DNA from 2 places in the Brevibacillus choshinensis genome. Region 1 is predicted to be linked to the other one. Evidence: riboswitches for the same ligand, from Rfam matches in the RefSeq annotation. Region 1 holds a riboswitch; the other holds the start of a gene.

Region 1 (5,807 bases):
CCCCATGTCCAGCCAGCCGCCTGGTCCGGCGATAGTCAGGTCGACCGCTCCACCAGAGAGGTGGGGAGAAGGGATTTGAATATCGGTCGTAGGCTTTGCGACGAATTTGCTGAGCTCCCGGGTAATCGCTTCTTCATCCGTCCAGCCTTGTGAGAGCAGGTCTTGGCGGAATCCTTCGTACAAGGATGCTTGTACTTCATAGGAACGCCAGCCATCGAACACGACCAGCTGCAAGCCGTCTGGAAGCCGTTCGGCGGCAAGTGCCAGTCTGTCCGCCGCTCCCTTGCGCAAATAGGCTTCGGTCTGGGTGCCCGCATAGCCGAGATGGTAGTAAGCGGGATAGACTGTGATTCTGGGAGACAAGGTAGAGAGAGGGACCATCGCTTCGCCGCATTCGATCACAGGAGGCGTGAAAGCTGTCCGGTCATCGTGTATGGCTGGAATGCGAGGATAGTTCATTTTCGTTCACCTCCTTGGGCAGGTTTGATTGTTTGAAAGAATTGGGCGACTTTAGGAAATATCGTAGCGGAAAAAGGGTTTTTAGTAAACTGTAATTATATTTAATTTTCTGCAATTATGAGTCGGAGTACATGAAAAAAGTGCCTCTTCAAGCCGTGGACAGCTTGCGGGGCACTCGCTTTTTTGCATTTTCATCGTTTTTTTCTAACGAACGTAGATTTTGGTTTTTGCTTTGCCTACTCGTATTTGGCCGCTCGAGTCTTGCTTGACGCTGACTTCGAGGGTGTACGTTCCCTTTTTCGCGGGCTTGAAGCGGTAGATGTATTTGTATCCGCGAAGGTCGTCATCGTAGGTACCGATGAACTGGACTACGCTCGGATTGTTCCACGACATGTAGTGCTCGGAGGAACCCGAATCCTTGTTCAAGGGATAAGTGACAGTCAGATAGATTTCTTCCCCTGCTTTCATATAAGCCGTGTTAGGGGAGAGGGAGACGGCGATGGTGGGGTTTTCTTTGACTTCGAATTTGTAGAATCCTATACCCTCCCATACTTCTTTTGTCTTTTCATCCTGCATCTTATTGAAAAAGAAAGGCATATACGTTCCCGGTATTTTCGGCGTAAAGTAGCCGGTCGTTACATAAAAGTTTCCTCTGCGTACGGTGCGGACTTGCTCGACTTTTTGCGTGTCATCCACTGAGTTCATGGAGTAAAAGTGAAAATTCCCTTCTTTTGTTATTTCCCCTTTGTAGGGCGTAGTCACGGTAAATTTGATTTTTTGTCCGACGATCAGATTCTTAGACGGGGAGATCACGAAACCAGAATCCACACTTGGAATGACTCCAGGCATGTTGTCTTTGACGCGGATGGTCACGGATGCGTGGCCGACCCATGCTTGCCCTTCTCCATGCATGGAAATGGAATAGTCAAAAGTCTTTTCCCCGATGTATTCCGCTTGGAAAGTCACTCTCGAAACATAATGACCGTCTACGATCTTAGTCTCAGCAGACTCTTTGACATTTGTGAAAAAGGCCTCGTAATAGTCTCCTTTCTTTTCTGTGACAGCTTCGATGGTGATTTCATCATCGAGTTTGGGCTCACCTTCCTCGGATAACACCGTCAGCTTCACCGGCACTTCTATTTTTTCCGCTGCTTGTGCCGGCACGTACGCAAACAGCAAGGCCACCATGAGCAATCCCATCCAGACAGCCCGAATACGAGACAGATTCTTACATGATTCCGCCAACTTTCTCACTCCTTATTTGGAAGATATATCCTAACCATTTTCCCAGCTTTTGCTTGAATCCCCACAGGCATTTGCTATTATTAAAGCAAGTGCTTGTCATAGAAGACAGCGTCAATTGAATACGTTAGTACAAACAGGTCCTTGTTTCTGCGAAATCCTTTTGCAGGAGCAAGGTTAAAAGGGAAGTTTGGTGAAATGCCAACGCGGTCCCGCCACTGTAAGAGAGGAGCCCATCTTCACGGCGTCAGCCATCCACTGCCCAATAGGGAGCGGGAAGGAGAAGAGGGGTGATGATCCTCGAGCCAGGAGACCTGCCTGTTTTTGTGTGTGCACTGATTTCCTTCGGGTCAAAGGAAGAGGTGAGGATCGTTGCTTGATTGCCATCCGCGCTTTGTTTTCCTTTCATGTTTGAGGGAGAACGAAGCGTTTTTTATTTATTGATTTGCGGGAGGATTCACAATGAATAAACAAGACGCCAAACGAGGATTGCTGCTGGTCTATACAGGAGACGGCAAGGGAAAAACAACGGCTGCACTCGGGCTCGCTGTACGGGCTACGGGTCGGGGCAAAAAAGTGCTGATGGTGCAGTTCATCAAGTCGCCGGAACGTACCTACGGGGAAAAGCTCGTCTTTGACAAAATCGGGATTGAGATCGTGCAAAAGGGGATTGGCTTTACCTGGACCAAGACGCCGGAAGAGCATCGCGCTGCCTTGAAGGAAGCGTGGGACTATGCGAAGGAACAGCTGCTCAGCGGCGGCTACGATGTCGTCATTTTCGATGAGCTGAACAACGCGCTGGCCATCGACCGTTTTCCTATTGATGACGTGCTGCCCCTTGCGGATGTGCTGGAGACGATCCAAAGCAGGCCGAAGCATATTCACCTCGTGATTACGGGCCGAAGCGCCAAGCAGGAAATCATGGACATGGCTGATCTGGTGACAGAGATGAAGCCGATCAAGCACTACTACGATGAAGGAATCCCCGCTGTGTTGGGAGTGGAATTCTGATGGGCGTGCTGGAAACCTTCGGGCATGGCGGTGACCTGCTGACAGCGGCTGAGCGGTTTGGCGTGGCCCCAGGCGAGTTCCTCGATTACAGCGCCAACATCAATCCGCTCGGGATGCCGGAGAGTGTCAGACAGATGCTGGTCGATTCGATCGGAGAAGTGACGAGATATCCGGACCCTGGGCACCGTGAGTTTCGTCAGGCTCTGGCTGATCGCCTCGGTTTGCCACAGTCATGGCTGCTGTCTGCAAATGGAGCGGCAGAAGCGATGGCAATCGCGATTCTCGGTCTCGCGCCGCAGACGGTCGGAGTGGTCTATCCGTGTTTTTCCGAATACGCGCAGCTCGCCACCCAGTTCGGCGCACGAGTCGTCGGCTGCTACGGCGTGGAAGAGAATGGATACAAGCCGGATATGGGAGATCTGCATCGATTGTTTGAAGAAGCCGATCTGATCTTCGTAGGCTCACCGAACAATCCGACAGGCGTCTTGTACCAGCAGGATGAGCTCTTGAAAATGGCGGACTGGGCTGAGCAGACGAAGACGTGGCTGGTCGTAGACGAAGCCTTTCTCGACTTTGTGGAGGAGGAGCGGCAGTTTACATTGGCGGATCGGTTAGAAAGCTTTCCGCACGTCATCCTCATGCGATCGATGACCAAGATGTACGCGATACCCGGACTGCGCCTCGGCTACGCGATCGCACATCCCGAGGTGATCGGCCGCATGCGCGAAAAGCAGGTGAGCTGGAGCGTCAATGCATTGGCGCTGCGGGCAGGGGTGCTTTGCCTTGCAGAGCAGTCATACGAGGAAAAGACGCGCGAGTTGATCGCTTTCGAACGTGACTACCTCACCCGGTTTATCCGAGATGAGCTCGGCTGGAAGGTCTGGGCGGGGGAAGCGAACTTTTTGCTGATGCGTTCGCCGGCCTCTAAGACCGCCGAGCAATTGCAAGCGCTCCTCGGCAAAAAAGGAATCCTGATCCGAAGCTGTGCCATGTATCCGGGCTTGACTGCGCATGATGTGCGGATCGCCGTCCGCGGTCCAAAGGAAAATGAACGGCTGGTGAAAGCCCTGCGCGATGTCTGGTGCGACGGGAGGTGGGCGTAAGTGAGTCTGATCCTGGTGACAGGAGGCGTACGCTCCGGAAAAAGCCGCTTTGCGGAGGAACTGGCCGAGAAGACGAGCGGTTCCGTGATCTACGTAGCGACAGGGGAAGCATGGGACGAAGAGATGACGGCGAGGATCGAGAAGCATCAGGCCCGCCGACCCGCTCATTGGGGATGTGTCGAGGCTTTTGGTCAGCTCGCCGACGTGCGTGCCGCCAGTGCCGGTTATGAGGTGGTGCTGGTCGATTGCCTCTCCACGTGGGTGAGCAACCGGTTGATGAGCGTGCCGGAGCCAGAATGGAGAAGCGAATCGATTACACAGGAAATCGTGCGGGATGCGAAAGAATGGTTGGCGGGCGTGGCCGAAGCTGGACAAAGCCAAACCGTCATTGCCGTCACCAGCGAGGTCGGATTGGGCGGAGTCGCGATGAGCAGGCTGGGGCGCTGGTTTGCCGATGTGCTGGGGGATGTCAATCAGCTGACAGCTCGGCAGGCTGATACGGTCTATGCCATTATGGCCGGAATTCCCTGGAGGATCAAGGGATGAGCGCGCTGTGGCATGCGATATCGTTTTTTACGAGAATCCCGGTGCCGTGGCTAAAGCCTTCGGAGACGGCATGGAAAAAGAGCGTCAACTGGTATCCGGCAGTGGGCATTGTCATCGGGCTGTTGCTATGTGCCATTAACCAAGCAGCCCTTTACTTGTTCAGCCCTCTGCTGGCTGCCGTGTTGACGCTCGGGATATGGGTGTACATCACAGGTGGCCTTCATCTGGACGGTTGGATGGATCTGGCAGACGGTCTGGGCAGCAGTCGTCCCCGCGAGCAGGTCTTGGCGATCATGAAGGACAGCCGAGTCGGAGCAATGGGGGTACTGGCGGCCATCCTGCTACTGCTGCTCAAAGCGGCTTCCCTGGCTGAGCTGGCTCGCTTGGAGTGGGCACTGCTGCTCCTCGTGCCGTTCGCAGCGAGGACGCATGTACTCCTCGCGATCCGCTTTTGGCCGTACATATCCGCTGAGAAAGGCATCGGGAGGGGCATCAGTGAAGGACTGTCCTCCCTGTCGATCTGGCTCGGTTACGCCGTCTTGCTTGCTGCGGGCTGGCTGCTCGGCGGGTGGGCAGCGGTGGCTGCGATCGCGGTGTCGCTGCTGTTTGCTCTGTGGTTTTCACGCGAGGTGGCAGGCAAGCTCGGCGGTCTTAACGGAGACTGCTATGGAGCGGTGATCGAGAGCAGCGAGGCGGTCATGCTGCTCGTCCTCGCTGGGAGCTGGTGGGCATGAGATGGCTTTGGATACGCCATGGCGAGACGGATATGAATCGGCAAAAGCGGTATTTGGGACATAGCGATGTTGCTTTGAATGAGACGGGCCTGCGTGAGGCCGGCGAGCTGGCAAAACGGTTGGCACGCGTGGGAGAGACTCCTGTTACGCTCTATTCCAGTGATTTGCGGCGTTGCGTGCAGACGGCAGAGCCCCTAGCGGCTGGCTGGAAAGTCCCGCTGGTGACCGTACCCGCACTGCGCGAGCTGTCCTTTGGGGATTGGGAGCTCTTTACATACGAACAGTTGATGGAAAAGGATAACGAACGAGCCACGCGCTGGTACGCCGATCCGTTCACGTACGCACCGCCAAACGGAGAAAGTCTGCGTGAGCTAGGCGGGCGCGTGGATCAATGGCTGCGCGGATTGCTGAAGGGGATGGATTCGGGTGAGCCGGCCGGCACGGCAGTTATCGTTACACACGGCGGCGTCATCCGCTGGTTCCAGGCGGAGTGGCTTATGCAGGATCCCAGCCGCTACTGGCAGACAGAAGGCTTGAAGAACGGAGAGGTCCTTGTCGTGGAATGGGACGGACAACGCTTTCGAAAGCAATCTCTGACGAACGAGAGAGGATCATGATGAACGAGGCATTGATATTGGGAGCGGCTTACCTGATCGACCGTGTGGTGGGTGAACCGCGGGGGCTGACGCATCCGGTCGTCATCATCGGCTGG
Region 2 (5,807 bases), 2.7 Mb from region 1:
AGCCAGTGAGAAATGCCAAGACAGGGGTGCTCCATTCACCAAGGAAGGGGATCTGCAGTCCAAACAGAATCAAAAAGGCAGCCCCAACAGCCGAACCGGAGGCGACTCCCATGGTGTAAGGATCAGCCAAGGAATTGCGCAGGACTCCCTGAAACCCTGCTCCAGCCAAGGACAGACACGCTCCGACCAATACAGCCAGGACAACCCGGGGAAAACGAACCTTCATCACGATCTGTTCGGCTGATTCCGGCCAACTCCCTGCACCCATGTTTGAAAAACCGGGAATCTGGTGCAGCAGAATCAGCCACACCTGAGAGAGCGGCAGATTGGCTGCCCCTAGGGAAATGCTGATGATGACAGATGCGAGCAACAGCAGGAAGCCCGCCCCTATCCAAGCAATCAGTCTTCCCCTCATGCTATTTCACCAAATCGGGATAAATGGCCTTGGCTACCTCTATCAGTCCTTCTGTGATGCGTGGACCTGGGCGTGACAGCGTATTTTGATCCATCCCGAAGATCTGTTGGTCGCGAATCGCCTTCATCTTTTCCCATCCGCTGCGGTTTTTTATGATATCTTCCAGTTGCTTGCCCGTTTTGTCATCCGTGATGCCTTTGGCGTATAGAATCACATCCGGATCGTCCTTGACGATTTTTTCTTCGCTGATCGGGTTCCACCCTTCGGTATCCGCCGCAATGTTTGTCGCCCCTGCCATGGTGATCAGCTCATCCATGAATTCCCCTTTTCCGACCGTCCAACCCGGTGAAAATTCGAGGTACACCTTTTTTCTGTCTTCCGGCTTCACATTTTTCACGGCATCTTTCACCCGTGCAATATCGTTCTTCATTTGAGCAACCAATTTCTCCGCTTGCTCTTGTCGATTCGTAATCGTTCCCATCACCAGAATGTTCGCCATAATGTCGTCCACTTTTTTCGGCTGGGTCACATAGACAGGCATGCCTAATGTTTTCAGCTTCTCTGCCACCGGCTTTTCCATGGAGATGCCGCCGATCACGAGATCAGGGCTCTGCGACAGGATAGCTTCTTCATTCGGCTTCACGACTCCGCCGACCTTCGGCTTTGACTTGGCTGCCTCTGGATAATCATCGTAATCGGACACTCCGGCAATCTGCTCATCCAAGCCGAGGGCAAACAGGATCTCGGTCTCGGCCGGGGAAGTGGAGACGATCCGTGAAGGTGCTTTGGCGATCGTCACCTCTTTTCCAGTTGCGTCTTTGACCGTAAGCGGATAGGTAGTCTGTTTAGCTGCAGTCCCGGCGGCAGTATCCGTGGCTGACTGTTGCTCGGCCGCAGGTTTCTCAGGCTGTGCTGGCTGACTGTTGCTGCAGCCAATCAGACTCAAGGTTGCCAAAACTGGAAAGGCCAGCTTCCAAAATCGATTCACTTTCATTCCCTACTTCTTCCTTTCTTCACTCGTACGCCCATTGATAAGCTCGGCTACGCGAGGCCTTTGGCAGACTGGATAAGAATCCGCCGCATGTAAAAAACCCTTCGCTCCCACTACAGAAGCGAAGGGTCGGTTTCAGGTCCCAAATGGCGTACGTACATGCTTTTCCATTTGCACGAGACAATCGTTCCGGCCGCTCCTTTCCGCGAAGGAACACAGCGCGCAAGCAAACAGGCAGGTCTCCTGGCTATCGGGGCATCGAAATCGACATGAACCCGTTTACAGTGGCGGGACCGCGCCGGACTTGCACCGGCTTCCCTTTTCACCCTGCCCCCAAAAGGGGCGATAGGCACCTGTTCACAACTACTGTTATGTAATTGTCCACCTGCTCATACTCCCCCATCATATTAGCATTCCTTCCTCAAAAAAAGAAGAACCAATGCCCCCTTTGCGAGTGCCGGCCCTTCTTTCCCTGAACATGAAACTAGCGGCTTTTCTTTTGCAAATAATCGACAATCCCCATCGAACAGACAGACAGGTCCAGCGAGATGACCTCGTATACCTCATGATCTTCCGGGACGTTTCGCAACTGCAAACTGGCTTTTACCCGATTCAGAAGCCGCTCGGCCAGATCGTCATGCGAGAGTCCTTTTGCCAAGACCTCTTTCCCTTCACGTACAAATACCGGGAGCCACTCGGTGATTTGGCTGTATACATCCGCTACCTTCTCCGTCGCGCCGAAGTGACCGAAGTAGATGCGGCTTAAGTCCCGCGCTCTGTAACGCTCAATGGAGCCAAGCATTTCATCCGGATCAAACTGGTTGGGTGAAGTAGATGGCAAGAAGAGATCGATCCCGTCTCTGCGCAGCTGCGGGTAATGCACACCTACCGTATCTCCTGTAAACATGCCGTTGCTGACTGGATCGTATATGCTGAAATGATGCTTCGCGTGCCCGGGAGAATCCATGAATTCCAGCACGCAATCCGGTCCGATACGGAGGGTCTCCCCATCCGCTTTGGTAATCAAGCGATTCTGTGGAACGGGCACGATCGGCTCGAACAGGGAATCAAACTGTTCTCCGTAGACCGCTCGCGCACCATCTATGAGGCGGCTCGGGTCTACAAGATGTCGCGCTCCCTTTGGATGAACCACGATCGCTGCATTCGGACAATCGCGCAAAAACAATCCAGCGCCACCCGCATGGTCCAAATGAATGTGGGTGACGATGATGTATTTGACTTGCTCCGTCGTGTAGCCCAGCTTCGCTAATCCTTCTCGAATATAGGGAACAGACACACTGGGGCCAGTTTCGACCAAAGTCAATTCCCTTTCTTGGATGACATAAGTACCTGTGCGTTCCTTCCAGCCCATGTCATGACCGTCGATCAGATGGATGCGGTTCCCCAAGTCGAGTGGTTCTGCCTGCTGCATACCTAATCTTGCCTCCTTTGGATCGGTGCTTGCTTTGTCCTATTGCTCGAATATTTCCACTTTACCACAACACGGCCAGGTTTTGTTTGAATGGCTCTCGAATGGCCCTCAGCACTCGTTCAACAGGCTTTTGGCGTACGCTTCCAGCCGTTCGGCAATCAAGGCGTCGGTCAATCCCGTGACCCCGAGCGCTGTCCAGCCCGCATAGACTTGCGGCTCTCCAAAGAGAATGTCGGTCAAGGATAATAAATCCCAGTATGGATCATAGTGAAAGCTCGGTCCCGCATAGCTTTGATAAGCAGCTAAGAACGAATCGGCTGTCGCAACATCGAATAACTGGGCGAGATTGACCCGGCAATGTCCGATATCGATTCCGGCAGGTCCACGGCAGGCATTTACCCAGTCCACCACTCCACTTACGGCGTGACAGTCCCATAGCACGTTATTCGGGTGATAATCTCTGTGGATAAAACAAGGCTCGAATTCGGGAAACGGCCGTCTGACATATTCGATCACATCTTTCCACACCTTGGGATTCCGTGTCCAATCAGGGGTCGCCAGCTTCTGCACATCGTTGTAGGAATAGTAGGCCCACGGGAAGTCTGCAGCTGGGGTGGCATGAATCTGCACAAGCGCTTTGGCGAGCCCATTTAACCAACCAGCTTCGTCTTGGGGCTGCAAAACGACAGCGCCCTCCAGCTTGGACATCAGCACGGTGGGTACGCCGCATTTTTCTCCATGCGGGTCGCTTGCGAAATACTGTGGCACCGGCAGGCCTGTCCCGTCCGCCAAGCGTAGGCTCTCTGCTTCATGCACGGCCAGGTCCGGTTCGGCACGCAGCCATTCCTGATTGTCAAACTGGCGGAGAACATAGTCCTTCACGACCCCATCCACTCGAAGGGAGACCGTGTGAATGATCGATGATACTCCGCCGTACAGCCGAGTAATGGAATGCACTTGTGCCGATGGACTGACAGAATCCGTCACCCATCGGAGGATTCGATCCGGCACTCTATTTTCAGACTGAAACGTCAATTCCTTCTCCCTCATTTCGATGGATTCACGTGAATGCATACATGTACCGGCTGCCACGATGGGGCTCATAGAACAAAGGGATACCCAATGCTTGCGACGAACTCTTCTTTTATAAAAGAATCCATACGATTTCGATGGCAGGGAGTGTTTGAGTTGGGGAAACTTTTTTCGGAGATTTTGCCTGAACACGCAGCCTTCATTCAGAAACAACGCATATTTTTTGTAGGATCTGCTCCTCTGGATGCGGATGGGCACGTCAATTTGTCCCCAAAAGGATATGATGTGCTGCGAATCCTGTCCCCCACTGAGGTCGCCTATCTCGACTTGACGGGAAGCGGAAATGAAACGAGTGCCCATGTCGATGAGAACGGACGGATTACCCTGATGTTTATGGCTTTTGAAGGGCCGCCCATGATCCTGCGCTTGTACGGGAGAGGCCGTGTCGTACTCCCTGGCACGGATGAATGGGAGCAGATGGCTGGCCATTTTGAGCTTCTTCCAGGTGCCCGCCAGATTATTGCCGTGACCTTGCATGCTGTCAAAACCTCATGCGGCTACTCCGTTCCGTTCTATTCCTACACCGGCGAACGGGACACCCTTCAAAAATGGGCAGAAGTAAAAGGGGACGATGGGCTGCTCGCTTACCATCGCGAGAAAAATGCACAGAGCATGGACGGGGTGCTGACTCCGATTGGACGTCGTCTTGCCGAGCGATCAGACGCTGCTGACTAACAGCCTATCTGCGATATCAAAACGGGCATGCGCTCATCACGCATGCTTTTCTTTTATTTTTTCCAGGACCGCTTCCCAATGCATCTTCATTTCTTCCCGCACTCGCAGATCACTCAGATTCTCTTGGTGAAAGCTGATCGTCGTTTTGCCCGCTGTTTTGCTCAAAAAGCGTATCTGCAAGGTGCTTGGCTTTTGCCACTCTTTCTTTTTCCACGTCAAACGTATTTGCTGAAACGGCTTCACAATGCGCAACTCACCCGAAATTCCTTCCGCCGATTCAAAACAATGCTTAGGTTCGATCGAAACAGTGGCGAGCGTTCCCAGCCATAGTCGCAATCCCGACTCTGACATCAGACTGTTCCAGGCATCTTCTGGTGAGAGCGAAAGCGTTCTTCGCACTCCGATTTGAACTCCCACCGATGCCGTTTGTCCTACTGCTTTCTTCTCCATATTCGCTTACTCCCCTCCTGATTCATGTCACTTACCTGCGCAAAAATCCTCCCTCTGAATTGATGACTTGTCCCGTGATCCACCCGCCTTCTTCGCTGGCTAAAAAGACTGCCAAGCGCGCTGCATCCTCTGGCTGTCCCATGCGACCCAGCAAAAATTGAGGGAAGAGCCGCTCTTCCAGCTCGGGTGACATCCAGCCTGTATCGGTAGGGCCGGGGTTAATCGCATTCACCGTGATTCCCAGTGGAGCCACCTCGGCAGACAACGACAGGGTAAAAGCCGAAATCGCCCCTTTGCTCGCCACATACGCCAATTCGCCTATCATAGGCCCTTGTCCCTGACCAGAAGTGAGGTTGATGATCCTCCCTTTTTTCAGATCGGCCTGACTGAGGCGCCGGGCGAATACCACACTCAGAAGGCAGGTCGCTCTCACATTGACGGCGTAATGGGCATCCAACATATCCGCATCCAACAGCTCATAGCCGTCGCGCGTCGAATAGGCCGCGTTGTTCACCAGGATGGTCGGCTCGCCGATTTGTTCAGCAGCTGCGTCTAGCAATTGCACAGGTACTGCCGGGTCGGCCAAGTCAAATGACATCCCTGCACATCGAACCCCATATTCTTCTATTTCCTTTTGAAAACCCAAAGCCCAGTCCGGCTCTGCCTGCCAATGGGTGAAAAAAATATTCGCTCCTTCCGCGGCAAATGCACGGGCAATTGCTGCACCAATGCCTTTTTTATGGCTGACACCG

What was found. Region 1 has a riboswitch for cobalamin ahead of cobO (cob(I)yrinic acid a,c-diamide adenosyltransferase). Riboswitches for the same ligand answer to the same signal wherever they lie in the genome.
Region 2: another riboswitch for cobalamin. It lies ahead of JNE38_RS19995 (ABC transporter substrate-binding protein); the one in region 1 lies ahead of cobO (cob(I)yrinic acid a,c-diamide adenosyltransferase).

Annotation. Positions count from the first base shown of each region.
Region 1 covers NZ_CP069127.1:1,226,453-1,232,259, forward strand. Annotated here, with positions in the region: gene JNE38_RS06570 (M15 family metallopeptidase) at 1-459, opposite strand, end outside; gene JNE38_RS06575 (hypothetical protein) at 664-1,704, opposite strand; cobalamin riboswitch at 1,823-2,037, shown strand; gene cobO (cob(I)yrinic acid a,c-diamide adenosyltransferase) at 2,164-2,712, shown strand; gene cobD (threonine-phosphate decarboxylase CobD) at 2,712-3,815, shown strand; gene cobU (bifunctional adenosylcobinamide kinase/adenosylcobinamide-phosphate guanylyltransferase) at 3,816-4,361, shown strand; gene cobS (adenosylcobinamide-GDP ribazoletransferase) at 4,358-5,095, shown strand; gene JNE38_RS06600 (histidine phosphatase family protein) at 5,092-5,712, shown strand; gene cbiB (adenosylcobinamide-phosphate synthase CbiB) at 5,712-5,807, shown strand, end outside.
Region 2 covers NZ_CP069127.1:3,969,004-3,974,810, forward strand. Annotated here, with positions in the region: gene JNE38_RS19990 (FecCD family ABC transporter permease) at 1-415, opposite strand, end outside; gene JNE38_RS19995 (ABC transporter substrate-binding protein) at 417-1,409, opposite strand; cobalamin riboswitch at 1,623-1,778, opposite strand; gene JNE38_RS20000 (MBL fold metallo-hydrolase) at 1,891-2,838, opposite strand; gene JNE38_RS20005 (phosphotransferase family protein) at 2,947-3,873, opposite strand; gene JNE38_RS20010 (pyridoxamine 5'-phosphate oxidase family protein) at 4,027-4,605, shown strand; gene JNE38_RS20015 (SRPBCC family protein) at 4,642-5,055, opposite strand; gene JNE38_RS20020 (SDR family oxidoreductase) at 5,087-5,807, opposite strand, start outside.